DNA from 2 places in the Methylomonas sp. AM2-LC genome. Region 2 is predicted to be linked to the other one. Evidence: riboswitches for the same ligand, from Rfam matches in the RefSeq annotation. Region 2 holds a riboswitch; the other holds the start of a gene.
What was found. A riboswitch is a leader RNA that binds a small molecule or an ion and turns the genes downstream of it on or off. The one in region 2 is predicted to bind cobalamin.

Region 1: another riboswitch for cobalamin. It lies ahead of ABH008_RS10365 (TonB-dependent receptor); the one in region 2 lies ahead of ABH008_RS22000 (CbtB domain-containing protein).

The regions. Positions count from the first base shown of each region.
Region 1 covers NZ_CP157005.1:2,280,083-2,283,506, reverse strand. The annotation lists gene ABH008_RS10365 (TonB-dependent receptor) at 1-1,617, opposite strand, end outside; cobalamin riboswitch at 1,733-1,957, opposite strand; gene ABH008_RS10360 (hypothetical protein) at 2,246-2,455, shown strand; gene ABH008_RS10355 (TIGR02281 family clan AA aspartic protease) at 3,024-3,424, shown strand, end outside.
Region 2 covers NZ_CP157005.1:4,894,450-4,897,873, reverse strand. The annotation lists gene ABH008_RS22010 (cobyrinate a,c-diamide synthase) at 1-885, opposite strand, end outside; gene ABH008_RS22005 (CbtA family protein) at 882-1,535, opposite strand; gene ABH008_RS22000 (CbtB domain-containing protein) at 1,538-1,714, opposite strand; cobalamin riboswitch at 1,798-1,929, opposite strand; gene ABH008_RS21995 (hypothetical protein) at 1,978-2,949, opposite strand; gene ABH008_RS21990 (hemin uptake protein HemP) at 3,342-3,424, shown strand, end outside.

The sequences.
Region 1 (3,424 bases), 2.4 Mb from region 2:
GCCGTAATCCCAGTTTCCATAGGCACTGGATAGGTCGTAGGAAAAGGTTTCCTGCGTGCGGTTGGCTAACAATAAATGTGATTTAGCATTTTTGGGGGACAGTAAAGTGCCGTTTAATTTGTGTTGCCATCCCATTAATTTCCAGCCCAATTCTGCTTCAAGACCTTCTATGACGGCTTTATCAATATTGGAGGGTAACCATACCCCGCTACTGTTGGGAGCCCAGTTGATCAGATTATCAACATTGGTGTGATAGGCTCTTAACTCCCAGTTGAGTACATCGATACTGCCAGCAGCGCCTACCTCTACCGTACGGGAGTTTTCGGGTTTTAAGTTGGGGTTATTTTGGCCGGGATAATACAAATCGTTAAAGGTGGGTGCTTTAAAGGCGTTACCAAAACTGGCAAAGGTGTTGATGGCTTTATGCCAATTTGAGCGCCAGCCAATATTACCGGTAACAACATCACCAAATGACTGATTATTATCCCAGCGGATGGAGCTATTGAGAAAATGGTTTTCAAATACTTTATTATGCAATTCGCCAAACAGGCCATAATCGTAGCGGGAGTTTTTGGTAAATACCGAATCACTTTGTAATTGATCCAGACGGTAATCCACGCCCAAGGTTGCGTTATGGTTTTTATTGAAACTTAATTGATTTAACCAACTGACATTCCATCTTGAGGTATTGAACATACTTGAAAATTGGGTATTGCTAAAATTGGTTTGATCATCCTGCGTCTGGCCGAATTTTAAACTGGTGCGCCATTGCTCATAAATATCCCACGAACCATTGATACCCACCACTTGCGAGACGAATTCGCGTTTATTGGGGCCGCCAGAATAGCCGACATCAAATAAATTGGTGCCTTCTGCACGCATGAAAAACGATTCTATGTCACCTTTATTAAAGTGTTGCCCCAGTCGGGCATTGACGGCGGTATTGCGATAACCGTAGCCGTTGGGATTGGCACCAAAAGGTGGCGTGACATAGGCCTTAAAACCATCGCTTTGCAGATTTGAGGCACCGACAGAATAGGTGGTATTGTCAATTTTACCGCTGACGGTACCCGATTCGTTATGTGTGTTGTAAGAACCGCCGCCGGCGTTTATGGAGACGTGGTGAGTGTCGTCGGTTTTTCCTTTGCGAGTAAAAATTTGGATAACACCGCCTATCGCTTCCGAGCCGTACAGACTGGATTGCGGGCCTCTGATAATTTCTACGCGCTCAATCTGATCTATGGGCAGTAACTCAAATGCGGTGGTGCCTAATGACACCGAACCCGCGCGAATGCCGTCGATCAACACTAACATTTGATTGGAGTTTGTGCCACGCATAAAAATACTGGTGGGCTGACCGTAACCACCACTTTGCACTACATCCAGGCCAGTGGAACCTTTCAGTAGTTCTGGCAAGGTTCTTACCTGTAGAGTGTCAATATCTTCACGGGTAAAAACGGTCATGGCCGTGGCTAATTCGTTCTTTTTGGTATCACTGCGTGTTGCTGTTACCAATACATCAGACAGGGGTGCCTCTTGCTGGGTTTCTTCAGCGTGACTTGTAACGGGCATGACTAGCCCGGCCAACATTATAGAAGGGAAAATAAGTTTGTTCATTGTTTCCTCTGTGCCCGCCGCACATATGGGTAAATTAATGACGACGGAGGAAAATGAAACGAGAATGACAAAATACAACTATTGAATTTCGCTATTCCATCCACAGCCCTCCGCTGTCTCGAATATGCGATGTGGCCAGTCTCCGGGCTTATAAGCGGATTATCCTAGACTGCAGCCTTCCCATGCGATTTGCACAGTGGCATTGTTGCAGCCCTTAACTTATTGACCGTTGCGGGGGGCAGCGTTGGCTTTGTTACATAAGCAATTATGCAGCGCACCAACTTCCTGTTTCAGCTAAGCTTTGAATAAAAGCTTAGTCACCATAAAGCCAGTTAATGTTAACAAAATAAAAGCTGAGTAACAAGTTTAGCTATTTGCAAGCAACCTACATGGAATCTAGTTTTAGGCAGTTTTGCCTGGGTATTTATCCGTTTAAGCGCGGTTTATGGCTGCGTTTTCTAACATTTTCAACAGGGTTTGCAGCGCTGCAAGCATTTGATTTAAAATAGACTAAAAGCTTGTTTGTGCAAAACCATGCGCTGATACCCTCTTGCATCGACAAACGCTGGACGTATAGTTTAGCTAGGCTATTGTCCGGGCTTTATGGTGTTGCCGCCCGTTAACTCTTATGATGACTCTCTATACATTACACGCGAAAATCGGGCCAAATAAATGGATACGGCTGAGTGAATTATCTAAATCGTTGTCTGAATTGGATAAAGAATACACGCTACGTGAGGATGCAGATAAAGCCAAAGGTTATGCCAAGAATTATCTGAAAGCACACGAACCTGCCAACAAGGTGCCTTTACGCATTCAGAGCCGGATAATTGATTAACGGGTTTTCGGTAGCTGCCGGATAAAAAACTTTTGCCGCGATTAATGCTGGGGTTGATTTTGAGGTTTATGCGGGTGGGTTTAAGCTTTATGATGCGGTTCAAGCCTCACCACATCCTACGCAAGGCCATAAGGTTAAAGGCAAGATGTATAGCTTATCTACCAAGGCATTGGATGTGGTGAGCGGCAGCGAACCGCATCAGTTTACAGTCAATACAGCTACCCTCTTTATCATCATTCAATTATAGTCTTTGCCGTGATTTTGCGGGTGACATATATGATTAAGGCTATGATGCGGTTGGTGCCTCAACACATTTTGGCAGGTGCCTTGCGAGTCTGGATTTGAAGGTTTTTTTAACAGCGGCCTTAAAAAATCTTTTGCCTCGATTAATAACTTATCGCAAACAACACTTACACGTGTATTATTTAGTATAAAGGGCAAGTTTTACAGCCTGTGCAGACGCTGGGTGGTGTATCAGTCGTGACTGATGCGCTACGCTTCGTACCGTCCATTGATTTAAACAAACTATACACTTAAAGTAATTGCCATTCTGGCCTGTCCCTTATTAATGATTAAACAAAAAAATCAAATAAACGCGGTCTTTTCCCTATTAAAATATATTAGTTTGCTGTTTATCTGTGCAGTAGGCTATGCCGTTGAAATGACACCTGGCGCGGAAGCGGGGCAAATGGTGTTACATGCTGATGGCAATGGGCATTTTCGCGGTACCTTGTTGATTAACAAGGTTTCTATGCCGTATGTGATTGACACCGGCGCTACTATAACTACCATCCCGATGAACCTGGCGGCGCAAGCGGGTTTATCGTTAGGTCATCAGATCGAAATTGCCACCGCTGGCGGACGATCCTTTGCCAAAACCACCACGCTGAAAAGCATGCAAATCGGCGCTTATGAAATTAAGAATATTGATGCGCATGTCAGCCAGTATTTAAAGGAAGTGCTGGTGGG
Region 2 (3,424 bases):
TTCTGGGTAGCCACCTGGTAAGTAAATACTGTCAGCGGTGGGTAATGCTTGATCAAGCAATGGTGAAAAAAATTGCAGTTCGGCCCCCATTGCCTCTAAGCAATCGAGGTTAGCTTGATAGATGAATGAAAACGCAGCATCATGGGCAACAGCAATTTTTTTGCCTATCAGTAGCTGTGGCAAGCGTTTTGATTCAATGTACTCAAAAGCAACGGATTCGGGTAATTTGCAGGGTGCTGCACTGGTCAATAATTCGGCTGCGTGATTCAACCGTTCATCCAAGTCACTAATTTCAGAAGCCTGAAGTAATCCCAAATGCCGCGAGGGTAATGCCACCGCTGCGTCTTTCATCATTGCTGCAAGCAATGGCATGGATTTCGGCAGAGATTCCTCTAACAATTTTGCATGTCCTATACTACCCACTTTATTGGCAATTACACCCGCAAATGCTAGTTGAGAACGGTAGTTTGCCAAGCCAAACGCAATAGCAGAAAATGTTTGCGCCATGCCTTGGGCATCAATAACGGCGGCTATTGGTATCCCCATTATTTGAGCTAAATCGGCACTGCTGCTCTCGCCATCGAATAGCCCCATTACCCCTTCAATCAATATGACATCTGCTTCAGCCGCTGCACGAAACAATAACTCTTGGCAATGCTTTACACCCATCATCCATAAATCTAACTGATACACAGGCTGCGCTGAGGCATACGCTAAAATCTGCGGATCGATAAAGTCGGGGCCAGTCTTGAATACGCGTACCTTGAGGTTTTGCAGCCTATGATAATAGGCCATGGCAGCCGTAACAGTTGTTTTGCCTTGTCCTGATGCAGGTGCGCTGATCAGTATTGCTGGGCAGTGCCGAGTCTGAGAGGAAACCATCATGATTTAAAGTTTACTTTTGGCAAATACCAGCCTGAAAACACACCTAAAGCCAACCAAAACAAACCATTAGTGATCACAGACATCCAGACAAAACGTTGTTGTAAAGCCTCGGGTGCCGATGATTGCATGATATCTGGGTGTGGCGCTCCAACCAGATGTGGAGCAGCCATCAAGGTAACACTAGCCAGTTGTAGCCAAAGATTTTTACCGAAAAAAAGACCATACAATCCAATAGAAGTGGCAATTGAGGTAAATAGCCACCAAGCTTGCCTACTCTGCAATTCTGCGCTGTCCGTTCCTGGCAGTTCGGGTGGCAAACCTAGTGCTGGAGCTCCGAAAAACACCAGATAACCGGCTATTGTCCACAGTACTGCTTGTGAGTATCTATAGTCATTTTTCCAATACATGGCACTACTGATCAATAATGCAAAACCAAAACCAGTCAGGCAGTTAAAAAGAATGGTGAAGCCAATTCGTTGTGCTCCGTCTTCGGGTTGCCAGTCATGAGCGTGATCAGTTATTGGCGTTTCAAAGCGTTCTGCTGCCAGAATTAAGGGTTGGATCTGATAATGCTGCAACAGGCTTAAGAAAAGGCCAGCTAACAGACCGATGAGTAGCGATGCAGCTACCAGCTTGCGGAAATCAGCCACAATTAATGGCAAGGAAAAGCGGCGCTATGTCTACTATCGTGAGCTGCGTTATGCAAATAGTTATTGGCGTCTTGCATAAAGCCAACACCTAAAATAAGGGTTAAACCCAAAAGGATGGCGCTTAAACCGGGCAAAAATTTAGAGGAAGAAATTACAGCGGATGCAGAAAGTGTTTTCATGGTCGTTTCCCGAGTCTGGTTAATTAATAACAGCGCAGAACGACCAGCCTAAAGCTAACGTTTGACAGATCACCCTCCGCGATACTGCTGTTATAGCTAGAGGCCTGTCTCCGGACTTGTGACAAAATCACTTACCGTTGCGGGGGCAGCGTCGGCTTTGAACCGACTTCCAGTTTCACCCGCACTACGCGGGAACCTTCTAACTTGGATTGGATTATATATCTGGTTAGTAGATAAGGTCAATTAAACCGAATAAGGCTATTTTAAGTAATGAAATGCCAAATATTCTTGATTCCAACGTTAGCCAATTCATTACGCATATTTAAATAGCGTTTTATTAGATAGCTATCATTAGGGTCAAGCAAGAAACCGGCAATGTTTCCACTATGAGCAATTTGAAGGCCACAAGCCCCAGTTTCATTAAGAATATTCAATAATGCTTCAAAATTGGGTTTCGGTAAAAACTGTTGGTTGATGTGAGCGCTTTTTGTCGCCACTTCGCCAAGCAGTTGAACGGATTGATCGTTAATAGCAATTTTTAGCTGCTCAAGCAAATGCCGAAAAGTGATCATTTCTTGATGATTATAGTCAGGTAAAGGATGATTTAGAGTGGATACGCCTTTTCCAGAGTCTGAAGTATTAAAACCGACAACGAAAGTCGGTGGTAATTTTTTTAATAGATGCTCCATTATCACCCCCTCTCGTTGACAAAATACCACTGGTTCATCTTCAAACATGATTGGATCACAGGCGAATTCCGATTCTATTGCAATAGAACAAATTTCATAGGGTGTTAAAGTTTGATTACAGGCGTCGGCTACCGATCTTATTGTAGCAACCACATCACTGGTAGATGAGCCAAAACCCTGTTCTGGGAGTGCTTTTGCATGAATAGTTAGATAGCCGCCATAACCATAGATACCTAAATAATTTAATGTAAGCCTAGCAGCCTTATGTGACTTTGTTTTCCAATTAGGATTAACAAATAGACCGCAATTTTTAATTGGAACAAAATTGACATGGGAATGGACCTTTCTCCAAGGTAATGTAACAAGGAAGCGTCTGTTTCCTTTTAGCTTATCTTTGACGGCACCTTGAATGAGCTCTCCATGATGCCCAAAAGCCATTCCTGTACCATTGATGAAACTAGAGCGGGTTTCTGATTTTATTGAGTTGTAATCCCTAATAATACGTCGGCGATGATCATTATTATCTATAAATAATAGGTTTTCCATGAATGGGGGCTATCAGTGATTGGCTTTTGTTGAATGCCAATGATAAATGTTATTTTAATAGAGTGGTAATAAAACTCCATTTAGTCTTCTTAATCCACGCCTATTTTAATATTTCTCAGCAGGCACTTTGAGTTTGATCTTGTGTGGACATGAAATTTATCAATGATAAATTTAAAGAGACATGGGAGTGAATTTATTCTTGACTTTATAAATGATAATAATTATCATTTGCATGCGGTGATTGCTTTGATGTATCTGCAGCTTCAGCGCTATTGGCAAAAAGTCAGCAGATTGCTCTTGGAACAGCAAAGTAATCAATGACAGCAACTGCAATATTATTGATATCAATTTAACATATGACACATACGTTCAATAAACACACTGTTCAAGGCATAACTAGCCCAGAACATTGCGATCAAAACGCTAGCCGCTACAGAATTAGTAGCCAGCAATTGTTCGCGACACAAACCGAAGT